One region of the Paenibacillus sp. cl6col genome, then DNA from elsewhere that is predicted to be linked to it. Evidence: riboswitches for the same ligand, from Rfam matches in the RefSeq annotation. Region 1 holds a riboswitch; each other region holds the start of a gene.
The links. A riboswitch is a leader RNA that binds a small molecule or an ion and turns the genes downstream of it on or off. The one in region 1 is predicted to bind cyclic di-AMP.
Positions count from the first base shown of each region.

Region 1 (3,123 bases):
CGTCTTCAGGTTGTGAAGCAGCCCGATCGTCGGCGTACAACGAAGCAATTTGCCTCAACACATTCGACTCATCATCGCATTCAGCATCCTGCATATCAAGATGGATATCGGGTGGGGTATGCGAAAGGATATGAAGATGCACATCAACTGTCCTATGCCAATCAAGCATAACGAAGTGAACAGTCTGACACTTGCATGGGCAAGAGGAGGGCTGTTTTTTAATGGCTATCGAGTGATAGGATTCGGGCAAGAAGGAACTTGAACAAGTATCACGTTTGGGTAAACGGGGTAGAACGATGCGCAGTTGTATGCCTGCGCATCGTCAGAAACTTGATTATCGATTACAGCTCTCTATAAATTGGTTTCAAGGGGAGAGACATAGCTTCCTGCTTGAATGTGGCTCCAGTTGTATGACGTCAAGCGTGGTTCCGCCTACCAGGGGTAGATCGAGCCACATGCGCATAACGCTTACTCCCCATGCACGAGGAATGATCGTATCCCACATGATTCCACGCTGCTGCACTTCCCATTGGGAGATCGCCTTGTGAGCTCGTAGACGAGTGCTGCCGCTATAGTTGTGTTCCGTACTGTCGAGTAGCTGTTCACGCGGTTGAAGTCGAATATAAACAAGGTCGGAAGCAAGATGAACGTCCATCTCTTCTGGTTGAAAGATTCTGTCTCCATGCTGCTCGCTCCATTTTCCCCAGTGTTCAGATAGCTTGTGACTTAGTAATTGTGCAAGTTCTAGGTCTTGCATATCGTGCCTCCTCTCGATGAGATGCAATATCTGCCGTGCAGATCGAAATCGATTGCAAGCAGCGTCTCAGTTGTTGTGCGTATCCTACCTTTTGGAATAGAGATTGTAAATAGAATCCAATCCAGGAAATCCAAACAAATGGTCAAACAAAGCGTTTACATACAGGTATTTATTTAAATTTCTTTGTTTTTCTCATGAAATCATCGCCGCATAAGCAAAGTTGAGAAATTGCGAGGTAATGATGCTGTAATGGGAGATAAGATGGGATTAGTTGATCACAATTGCCCGGAAATGGAGAAATTATGGTTTTCATTTCATTTACAGCAGGAGGGGGAAAGGCGTAAGATTCAGTTCAGCAACAACAACGTTATCCGTTGCGTCTCAATCGCTGAATTCCGCAGGAAGCGGAAGCGGGGGAACCAATCAAGTGAATGGAGCTGAGTGGACAGTCAGCAGCCACCGTTCGCATGGGGTGAATCCGGCACAGGATTACTGTCCTGGCTGGTAGGGCGACTCTTCGCGCCCGAATCCGTCAGCTAACCTCGTAAGCGTACGGGAGAGGCGCGCCTGATCATATGGCGACGCACCTCTTTCTTGCAAGTAGGGCTTCGGACAGATGAACAGGAGGAACTGGATATGTACGATGCGGACCGGGTCATTACAGTGTTCGCAGGCTGTGAGACGGGGATTGAATTCATACGTCAGTTGAAAGGAGCAGGATATTCGGTGGCGGGAATTGCCCATAATGGGCGATTGGCAAAGCGATTGGAAGGTATTGGCGTTCATTCCATATGCCGAATCAATACGACGGAGCCGAAGGCGTGGGCCGTCCCTCATGTCCCGATTGGCCGAATCTATGTGTTTGAACAGAGCTTTGCGCTTTCCTGCCGGCTGCTTCAAATATGCCGGCAATGGACGACGGATCCGATCACAATCGTGACGAAGCGTCATCATCCGCAGTCGATCTACCGATTGCTTGGTGCAAATTACGTCATTTATACGCAATCGGATCAAGTTTCATTTTTACTATCAGATATCATCTAATTTATCCATATAGGCAATGCTCACCGCTGAATCCCATTCATGGGAACGGGGGAACCAATGTTAGTGCGCCAGCTGTACATCTGCAGTTCGCGCAAGGGGTGAATCCGGCACAGGAATCCGTTCCTGGCTGGTAGGGCGACTCTTCGCGCCCGAATCCGTCAGCTAACCTCGTAAGCGTCCAAGGAGGCAGCCTTTATTTCGTCGTGGAACATTACGCGCACGTTTATTTGACGACGCGCGAAAAAAGCCACACGGAAAGGGTCCCTCTTTCCGTGTGGCTTTTTGTGTTGCCTGCGCGTTCCTACAGAGCGAGAAGTCTTGGTAGGAGCGGGATCGCGGCAGCATTGCCTGGAGAGATGAGAACCTTATTCAGGAGGAGGAAGGGACTATGTTTGATGCAGTCATGATGATTCTTCTCGCACTGCTTGGACTAAGCGTAATGGGCATTCTCCATTGGTGCAAGGCGGAAGTGGATGAACGGGGTGATCGCTCATGATGATCGTGTTATTCACCTTGATTACGGCGCTGTTCATTTATTTGTTATATGCCTTAGTCAAGCCGGAACGATTTTAGTTTGGGCAGAGTGATTGTTGATATTTGTACATTAGAGAAGGGTGGAACGGAACAATGAGTGCAATCGAATGGATCGCCATTGGAATTACCTTATTGCTTGCCTTGGCGATAGCGCGTCCGATCGGAATATATATGGCAGGGGTGTTTGATAATAGCGGAGCTCCAAGACCGTTGGACCTTGTATTTGGTCCGATAGATCGTTTTTTATTTAAGTGTTTCGGCATTAAGGATCAATCGCAAAGCTGGAAGGCATACGCCTTTACAGCAGTTGCCACGAACGTGCTAATGATTGTGGTGACGTATGCAATATTCCGCCTTCAAGGGGTATTGCCGTTGAATCCGAATGGCATTCCTGGCATGGAACCGGGAGTAGCATTCAATACGGCGATCAGCTTCATGGCGAATACGAACTTGCAGCACTATAGCGGTGAAAGTGGACTGTCTCCGCTGTCACAAATGACGGGCATTATTTTCTTGATGTTTACGTCACCTGCTACTGCGCTTGCGGCAGTAATGGCGATTATTCGCGGTTTGACTGGCAAGCCGCTCGGCAACTTCTTGGCAGACCTTGTGCGTTCGATTACGCGCATTTTCCTGCCTATTGCGATCGCTGCCAGTGTACTGTTCATCTGGAATGGGGTTCCGCAATCCTTAAGTCCAATGGAAAGTGCAGTAACCGTTGAAGGAGCAGAGCAGCACATTCCGCTCGGCCCTGTAGGAGCTATGATGTCGATTAAGGAGCTTGGCAA
Region 1 covers NZ_FNAZ01000008.1:94,179-97,301, reverse strand. Annotated here, with positions in the region: gene BLS15_RS20330 (hypothetical protein) at 1-171, shown strand, start outside; gene BLS15_RS20325 (hypothetical protein) at 365-757, opposite strand; cyclic di-AMP (ydaO/yuaA leader) riboswitch at 1,134-1,323, shown strand; gene BLS15_RS20320 (hypothetical protein) at 1,394-1,801, shown strand; cyclic di-AMP (ydaO/yuaA leader) riboswitch at 1,816-1,993, shown strand; gene kdpF (K(+)-transporting ATPase subunit F) at 2,294-2,374, shown strand; gene kdpA (potassium-transporting ATPase subunit KdpA) at 2,438-3,123, shown strand, end outside.

Region 2 (3,123 bases), on a different contig from region 1:
TGACGGGGCTGGATGTCGCGGATGCAGTCAAGAAGAAGGGGCTGGACTGTCGGATTATTATGCTGACGACCTTTGCTCGCTCAGGCTATCTCCAGCGTGCAATGACATCCAGTGTAGGCGGTTATTTACTCAAGGACAGCCCAAGCGACGAGTTGTCAGATGCCATTCGCCAGGTATATGCAGGCAAGCGGGTGATGAGTCCCGAATTAACGTTGGCTGCGTGGGAAGACCCTTGTCCGTTGTCCCCGAGGGAGAAGGAAGTGCTGTTGCTTGCTGAGAATGGACTGTCCATGCAGGATATTAGCGCCAAATTGTTCTTATCCTATGGAACGGTGCGCAACTATATGTCGGATGCGATTAGCAAAGTAGGAGCGGGTACGCGCATTGAGGCGATTCGAACTGCCAGGGAGAAGGGCTGGCTGGATTAAGAACTGCTGCTGGAATATATGCAGAAGATACTTGATGGAGAATTGTCGGCTCAATTAGCATCCAGAATATAAATGGGTAAGTGCTTCATTCTCTCTAAGTGAATATTTAGCTTATTTTCAGTTTCATTTCAGGAATTACGAACATACTATAGCCATCCCTTACATAAGGAGGTGGAACCTATGAAACGCAATTCAACCGTAGCAGCGTGGACGTGCCTAATGCTTCTCTTGATGGCTTCACCTGCAGCAGCGCAAAGCAGAACTGCGCTAGATGCTGCAACAGATAAGAGCAGGGAGCAAGCTGCTGTACGAGTGGTCACTTCATCTCAGGCTGTACAGCCGAATCAGCAGAGCACGGAGACGGATAAGCAATTAGAACAAGTACAGGCACAAATGAAGGAGCTTCGTGCAGAAATGAAGCAGCTGCGCGAGAAGAAGCTTCAATTGCTAGCTAAGAAACACGGAATTTCGACAGAAGGCAAGACCAACAAGCAAATTCACCAGGAATTACGCGAGAAATTAGGCATAAAAGGACGACTGTTCCACGAGAAACATCACATTAATGGGAAGCATGTCGAGGATCGTCAGACTCAGCTTCAGCACGAGGAAGAAAAGCATCGAGCGGAGGCGGATGGGCTCACACCAGAAGAGATTAAGGCGAAATTCCAAGAATCGAATGGGTCAGTCAAGTAAATCAGAAGCGTCTATGCAAAAATAGTGAATATCCAGACAAGATATTGGGACATGCGTACAAGCGCATGTCCTTGTGTCGTTAATGGCGATGAGAATGGTTGAAACCGAAAAAGAAATATTTCGTAAAGATAGATAAAAGCACGAATCGTTGACATGCAGAGATGCATAGGATAAAGAAGTTGGATTTGCGCGGATAATGAGGGTAACATGAAACAACCCGACGAAAAGGCGCGTAGCGCTTCTCATCGGGTTATGTAGTCGTTCATATCATTATAAGAGTGCAGTAAACAATCAAACTATTGATATTATTGATTTTCAGTAGCGATAGACGAGAAGTCATTCTCGCTCATTACACGACGTGCACCTACATAGCGCTTCTCGTAGTAGTCCATGCTAAGGCTGTCGATGCGCGTACCCTTGCTTGTCGAAGCGTGTGCAAATTTGTTGTCGCCTACGTAAATGCCGACATGCGATACACCGTTGCCGCCGCTTGTGTCAAAGAAGACCAGGTCTCCTGGACGAAGCTCGTCTTTGCTAACTTTCTCACCAGCGTCAAATTGCGACGAAGATGTGCGAGGAAGATCAATTTCGAACTTGTCGAACACGTACTTCGTAAATCCGGAGCAGTCAAAGCCTTTCGTTGTTGTACCACCATACTTGTACGAAATGCCAAGCAAACCTTCAATCGTGTTGTCCATTTTGGATGCTGCGAATGTGCTGCCTGCACTGAACGAAGTAAACAGAACGCTCAGTCCGAGCACCGCTGTCACTAGCTTCTTCTTCAAAGGGAAAGCTCCTTCCGTGCCTGCGAGGTTAGCTGGAGGGTTCGGTTGAAGGACCCCTATGATCCCTGTGTTACAAGATCAATTCACCCGTAAAAACTGGTTCCCCCGCTTTCCGGTCCGCCCGGAAACTCGGCATTCTGGTTTTTGGAATATGTATTGCTGCGTGCGATAGTAACAATTTTGCAAGAGTTAGTGCCGCTTTCATGACAAAGTTGTAATAAATCTAGATTTATTGTAACAGACGGAAATTCCTTTGACAAATATTTTTTGTCCTTGACACGAAAAAAACTTGTCAGATCAGCGTTTTTTTCGCTGATAGACAAGTTTTTTAATTCATTTTGTTAGGTTACGCTGCTTCAATATCATCGTAACCCTTTGTAACTTTGTAACTTTGTAACTTTATAACTCTGTAACTAAATTGCGTTCAATCAGAACCCCCATTATTTCATCTGTTGCTCTGCTTCCTGCCAGACAGCGTGGCGTGCAGACAATCCCCACATTTTAAGTATAGTCATAATGGCAGGCAATGCCTGTTGAATAATGAGTGCGGTAATTCCGGTGAACACGGCCGCCGCCGTTGTGGACAATATGCCTACGCCAATAGTGATACCAATAAAGAGAAGTGACAATCCTAGAATGGGAAGCAAGCGACGAGTTCCGGCTGTCACAGATCGAATTAACGGTGTTTCTGAGGCAGCGCCGAAGTTAAGGAATAAGAACAATTGATGAACAAGCCAGCCGCCAATGAACCAAGCGATTACAAACGGTGCCACTGCCACGAGTAAGGAAGACAGAGAAGCCGATGTGGACAGGGCATGGGCCGCATAAGGAACGAACCATATAGCGGGTGCGATAATGAGCAGTGTCTCGAGTAGATAGAGGACAAGCATTGGCTTCCAAGCGAGCTTGATCCCTTGGAAAAAGGCAAGCCCCTGCTGCTTGGGCCGTGACATAGCATGGAATACACCCGCGTGAATGAAGGGGGTAAGCAGCATATGGACGGCAACGAATCCGAGGATAGCCCATAAGTAAGGGAAATAGTCATTCGTCTTCATTAGATAGAACTGGCTTTCGGTCAGAAAGAGCTGCCTGCTCATCTCGGTAGGTGCTGGATCTGGGTAACGGCGCAGGATAGGTGTTACCACTCCATCGACGAAGCGATAGAGGAAGAACCCCCATAACAGTTGGTACAAGAATAGAATGACCCATATATAGAT
Region 2 covers NZ_FNAZ01000014.1:49,808-52,930, forward strand. Annotated here, with positions in the region: gene BLS15_RS26145 (response regulator transcription factor) at 1-428, shown strand, start outside; gene BLS15_RS26150 (hypothetical protein) at 609-1,121, shown strand; gene BLS15_RS26155 (C40 family peptidase) at 1,427-1,906, opposite strand; cyclic di-AMP (ydaO/yuaA leader) riboswitch at 1,910-2,051, opposite strand; gene BLS15_RS26160 (hypothetical protein) at 2,347-3,123, opposite strand, start outside.
Region 2: linked by a shared signal. The riboswitch ahead of BLS15_RS26155 (C40 family peptidase) and the one ahead of BLS15_RS20320 (hypothetical protein) in region 1 are both predicted to bind cyclic di-AMP.

Region 3 (3,123 bases), on a different contig from region 1:
TATATCCTAATTACACATGGCTGCATACCTTGTGCGTTAGTTCGATTCCGGCTTTACTGGGCCAACCACGTATACGGTGTACCCCTTCTTGCGTCCGAATTTGCTGACCGCCTTCTTGCTGTCGAAGTATACATCGATAATTTTCCCCTTGACCGCGCCACCTGTATCTTCAGCACGTCTGAATCCAATCCCTTCGATATATACCCACCAGCCGAGCGGAATGACCTTCGGATCAACCGCGATAGTACGACCTTCTGATACTATTGCGCCAGATGCCGTCTTCGCACCAGCCGATCCCTCAGATTCCGTATACGCCGTCAGTTGAACGTTCTTCAGCACTTTTTTATAGTTAAAATCTTTGTCGCCACTGGAAACATTGTCAGAATCGTCTTCCTGCGCGTTCACTGACAGAACAGCAACTTCCGGTTCCTTCTTCGTTCCATAGGCTATCACTTGATTCACTTGTTTTGTATGAACGGATTTGTCGACCATCTGCGCATATACGAGCTTACCATCCTCGTACGTTTTCTGTACTTTCTGGACAACCAAGCCTTCTTTTCCATCTTGAACCGTCTTGGTCTTCCCCTTAAGGAGAGTAGCATCTGCCTGCTTCACCACTTGATAAGGAACCTTCACTTTACGCTCTTCCATCTTCTTGCTGACACGGACGATACGAATATCCATGTTCTTCGAAATAGAGGCACGCTTAGAAGGGAATACCTTATCTTCAGGGTTCACTTGGATTTGCAGCGAACTCAGTGCATCATGCACCGACTTCTTCGTCGTAAATTGTGTTTCTTTCTTCCCATCCGCTGTAATTTGGATAGGCAAAGCGCGTTCAATAATAACTCGATCTCCATCAGCAATTTCTGCATCAAGCGGCTTCGATACTACATCGTATGCCCCAAGCGCTATCGCATGCTCATCCAAAACATTGCGAAGCGTATCTAGGCGAGTTTCGACTGAACGCTCTTGTCCATCAACGAGCACAGCCACTGTCTTCTTCGTTACATTATACCAAGTCAAGACTGCTATTAATGTGATCACGATTGCTACAGCTGCAATAACGGTGATAACACGCACATTTTCATGCTTCCATCGCAATGCGAGTGACATGCTGGATGATCGGGGTTCATGGGTTTCGTTGTTCACGATCTGTCCCATTTCTCGGTCCTCCTTACATAGTCCCGCCGTCGAGTGCTCTGCATGATTCCATCTGACGCGACTATTTCAAGAATGTTTACGAGAGACTTCACTTGCCATAAACGAGCATGTAATCGTTCAAGACAATGCCGAAATCTCCGTACCAACGTTTCAGTATTGGCTGCTCCCACCTCCTATTTCTTACACCCTATGACGTCTTTATTCTCATTATTCAAAAAAAAGAATGTTTGAGAGTAAACAAAAGAAGCCCTTCGTAAGAGGAGACTCTTTCGCGGCTTCCGTAATAGAAACCCAAACGTCAACAGTGCAGGACGCGAGGAACCCTCTCTCGGTACGCTGACGAGGTTAGCTGTCGGGTTCGGGCTTGAGAGTCGCCCTATCGGAACCAACCGGCTCATGGCTCGGTCGTCCCTAATTCACCCCAAGGAATTAATCCGTGTGATTGAACATGTACTCATGTCATGTCGTTCACACTCTGGTTCCCCCGCTCTCCACTTCATGGAGATTAAGCGATACTGAATTAGTTGGAACAATATTGAATTGTGTAATAACATCTGTGAGAAATCATATCGTGTTTGCAATCTTCTTGTAAAGACAGTAGCAATTCCGTTTTTCGCGAAAAATGGTTAAAAAAATGTAACTTAATCCGTTTTTCATAATGAAATCCACTTATTTTATGGCCAATGTCTTTTTTTCACTTGTTTTTGGCCCGTTTTCACGCGATGTCAAAACATGTCATTGCATTTTGAGTCGTCATTCTGCAAAATTCTTCAAATTCCATACCTTTCAGCTCTGCTGCAACCTCTGCAACAAGACGAACATATGCGGACTCATTGCGCTTGCCTCGGAACGGATGAGGAGTCAAATAGGGAGAATCCGTCTCCACAAGCAGTCGATCATTCGGAACCTTAACAAGTACTTCTTTCGGCTGTTTTGCATTTTTGAAAGTAACAGGTCCTCCAAATGAAAGGTAGAAGCCCATATCCAGGCACATCTTCGCTGTTTCCCAGCTACCTGAGAAGGAGTGCATGATGCCCCCTACTTCGTGAGCCTTCTCCTCGCGCAAGATGCGGATTACATCTTCGTGCGCTTCACGATTATGAATAATGATCGGCATCTTCAATTCTCGCGCCAACCCAATTTGCTCGCGGAATACACGGTGCTGAACATCCTTCGGAGACGTATCCCAGTGATAGTCCAGTCCGATCTCGCCAATCGCCACAACCTTTTCATGCTCCGTTAGCTTGGCGATCCAGTCTATATCCTCCGGCTTCATCGTTATCGCATCTACCGGATGCCAGCCCACGGCTGCATAGATAAAATCATATTTCTCTGCCAACGCCATCGTCGTCGGGATCGTCTCTCGATTGAACCCGATGTTAACCATACGGGTCACCCCTTGTTCAACGGCCCGTGCGATAACCTGATCGCGATCCTCATCAAAATTGCTGCTGTCTAAATGCGTATGTGTATCAAATAACACGTTTATGCGCCCCTTTTTCTTTCTTGTAAATCGATCTAATGATTGCGGCGTATAAACATACGCCTTGTATCTTCCGTAAGGTGATTCGAGACTTCCAGAAGCTTGTCCATTGGGAAATAGATATAGTGTTTTCCACGGCGAATGCCGCTAATGGAACGTACAATATCCGATTTCTTGGACAGCTCTACAATTTGCTGATCCCGCCCCCATAGCATAATATGTTGCTGTGAACGGGCATCCCCCTTTCGATATACATCATAGGGCTTGTCGAAGGGAGAATCGAACATAAGTTCATAGTTCGGATCAAGCCCAATCTGCGACCACTCTGCCCGCAATCGTTCCTGTAAATCTTCATCCATCTGTTCGACTTCAATATATTTATATAGTTTACGCTCCATGAATCGTTGGCACAAGTCAACGAGACGCTCATCCTTCTCCCTTGTCCACTGCATAAATGCGGTCTGTACAAATGCCTC
Region 3 covers NZ_FNAZ01000018.1:49,385-52,507, forward strand. Annotated here, with positions in the region: gene BLS15_RS27555 (3D domain-containing protein) at 37-1,164, opposite strand; cyclic di-AMP (ydaO/yuaA leader) riboswitch at 1,483-1,686, opposite strand; gene BLS15_RS27560 (TatD family hydrolase) at 1,880-2,647, opposite strand; gene BLS15_RS27565 (HD domain-containing protein) at 2,683-3,123, opposite strand, start outside.
Region 3: linked by a shared signal. The riboswitch ahead of BLS15_RS27555 (3D domain-containing protein) and the one ahead of BLS15_RS20320 (hypothetical protein) in region 1 are both predicted to bind cyclic di-AMP.

Region 4 (3,123 bases), on a different contig from region 1:
TTCAGGTCGATTATGTCAAAGTGGACGACGATATAGCTGTAGAGGACAGTCTATACACGGTTGGCCGCAGAGGTGTTGCAGGCACAGTGCTCGTTCATAAAATTGCAGGTGCGGCCGCTGAAGAGGGCTTGGAGCTTGCAGAAGTGAAGGCGATTGCTCAGCACGCGATCGACAACACAAGAAGTATTGGATTCGCGCTTACCTCATGCACAGTTCCAGCAAAAGGAACACCAACGTTCCAGTTGAATGACGATGAGATCGAGTACGGCGTAGGAATTCATGGGGAGCCTGGCATTCGTCGAGAGAAGATCGCTTCTGCTAACGAACTGGCGAAGAAAATGGTTGCGGATTTGTTCCGTGACATGAAGATTACAGCAGGCTCTAAGCAGGAGCTAGCCGTGTTGATTAACGGATTTGGCGGATCTCCGCTGCAAGAATTGTACTTGCTGGCGAACGCTGTAGTTCGGGAGATTCATGCACAACAAATTACTCTTGTCAAAGTATTCGTAGGCAACTACATGACAAGTATCGATATGGCTGGCGCGTCGGTGTCGATTATCCGCTTGGATGAACAGCTTAAGCATTATCTTGAAGCAAGCTGCAATACGCCAGCGCTGCAGGTGAGTGGTTCATTTGAACCAATCCATCCTGAGGAGATGTCCGAAGCAGGAACTGCGAGCAACGAGGTATCCTTCACAGTAGAGACGGACGAGGCCTTCTCGAAGGTCGAACATAATGTGTTCACGGTTAATAACCTGATCTATCTAACAGACAAGATGAGCGAAATCATCATTGAAAATGAGGTTCCATTCTGCGAGTTGGATTCACATGCAGGTGATGGCGACTTCGGTATGAGTGTGGCGAAGGGCTTCAAGCAATTGAAGAGAGAATGGCATGACATCATTGAACATCATTCAGACAACATGGGCAGCTTCCTCCATGCTTGCTCGTTAGTTATTATGGAGCATTGCGGCGGCGCTTCCGGCCCAATCTGGGGTTCAGCATTCCGTGCTGCCAGCAAGTTCGCGGGCGAACGCGTAGAATTGACCGTTTCTGAATTTGCACAAATGATGCAAGCAGTTGTTAAAGGCATTCAAGACACGGGCGAGCGCTCATTCGGAAGAGGAGCTGTAGTTGGGGATAAGACACTTGTCGATGCGTTGGCTCCATTTGCAGATGCGTGGGTACAGAGTGCGTCTGAGGGCGATGACGTGAAGACTGCTTCTGTGAAAGCGGCAGAGGCTGCTGTTCAAGGTGCAAAGTATACAGAGACAATAGTAGCTCGTATGGGAAGAGCGGGTACGGTTGGCGAACGGAGTCTTGGCTATCCTGATGCTGGTGCCTATGCGCTTGGCGTGATTTTCACAGCGTTGTCCCAAGTGATCAAGTAAGAAGCGAGCGGATTAGGATTAGATCAATTTCCGACCAAATGGAATACTAGAAAAGTAGAACCGGAGTGCAGTCTAGCATACTCCGGTTCTTTTCGTTTGGAAGATATTATAATTAATTACAATATATTTGAAATGATCTCCTGTATTATCCGTGTTAGGATCGGAAACGTACCACAAAACAAGCCGAAGCTCATCAGAGCGCGGGGGAACCGATTCATTGGGGTGAAGTCGTATAGCGACAGGGGAGTCCACTTTAACCCGAACCCGACAGCTAACCTCGCAGGCTGCAAAGGGAGAGATGTACAGGATGAAGAAGACATTTAAGAAAGTTGTAATTACAAGTGCGATTGCATTGGCACCGGTTATGGCGGTGAACTCTGCTATGGCAGCACCCGTTAGCCCAGTGCAACAGCCGAATCCAATGATGAACTCGAATTGTTCAAACCTGGGTATGAATATGGACTTTGATAAAGTATTCCAAGATAACTCGGAATTGAAGCAAATCTTGTCCAAATGGATGGAAGCCATTCAAAAAGAGATTGGGAATAAGCCAATCGTTCCGCCTCCCGTTCAAAAGCCAGAGGTGGACAAGCCGGAAGTAAATAAACCAGAAGTTGAAAAGCCAGAAGCAAACAAACCTGAGGTAGAGAAGCCAGAAATCGAGAAACCTGAAGTTGAAAAGCCTGAGGTTAACAAACCAGAAGTAAACAAGCCAGAAGCTGAAAAACCAGTAACACCTGGTGACAATAAACCAACTGCGCCGCAAGACAACAACAATGCGAACAGTGACTTCGCTAGCCAAGTTATCGATTTGGTGAACCAAGAACGTGCGAATGCTGGTTTGCAGCCATTGAAATCCGATGCACAATTGAACAAAGTTGCGATGATCAAGGCGAAAGACATGAACGATAACAACTACTTTGACCATCAATCTCCAACACTTGGCTCCCCATTTGATCTGATGAGAGCACAAGGTGTCAATTTCAATACTGCTGGCGAGAACATTGCCAAAGGCCAACGTAATCCGCAAGAAGTAATGAACGCATGGATGAACAGCGATGGACACCGTAAGAACATCCTGAACTCCAGCTTCACCTCCATCGGTGTTGCATACTACAATGGCGTGTGGGTACAATCATTTACAGGCTAACGAGTTAAGTATGTAGATATCACATCAAGAACCTGCAGGTAAGTGCAGGTTCTTTTTTTTGTATTTAATCAGGCGCTCTACAAGAGAATAACGAGGAAATTAACAGAAATGAAGTTGATCTTATATGTCTCTGTTGAAGACCGGATTCAGTTTCTTTTCAATGTTATACCAATTGTGCCATTCTGTTGTTGGATCGATGAATTCTCTCATTGCTGCACGCAACCATACAGATCGAGCAAAATTTTTAACATTTATGCGTCTACAGCGATAAATCACTTTGTCTTCATTGGGCAGCTCAGCCTGCATAAGCCACGCGCAATAGGACGTGAACGACAACTTATTAAGCTCAAGCATTGACACGACGGCTGTCGCCATGCGTTCATCTTCCTCTGTTCGCAAGATATGATTCGCATGAAGAAGCATGTGCTCAATGGCACTGAGAAGCTTCTTGCATTCCTCTGGGCCAATGTGTGGACTGCGTACACAAGCAGCCATGACATCTGCGATGTGAGCTGGAGAATGAGCCCATCCTTTAACTTCTACATAATCGCGATAATCGTTCTCCTGCATGCAATAATCAAC
Region 4 covers NZ_FNAZ01000009.1:69,607-72,729, forward strand. Annotated here, with positions in the region: gene dhaK (dihydroxyacetone kinase subunit DhaK) at 1-1,391, shown strand, start outside; cyclic di-AMP (ydaO/yuaA leader) riboswitch at 1,563-1,692, shown strand; gene BLS15_RS21565 (CAP domain-containing protein) at 1,699-2,541, shown strand; gene BLS15_RS21570 (DUF2785 domain-containing protein) at 2,662-3,123, opposite strand, start outside.
Region 4: linked by a shared signal. The riboswitch ahead of BLS15_RS21565 (CAP domain-containing protein) and the one ahead of BLS15_RS20320 (hypothetical protein) in region 1 are both predicted to bind cyclic di-AMP.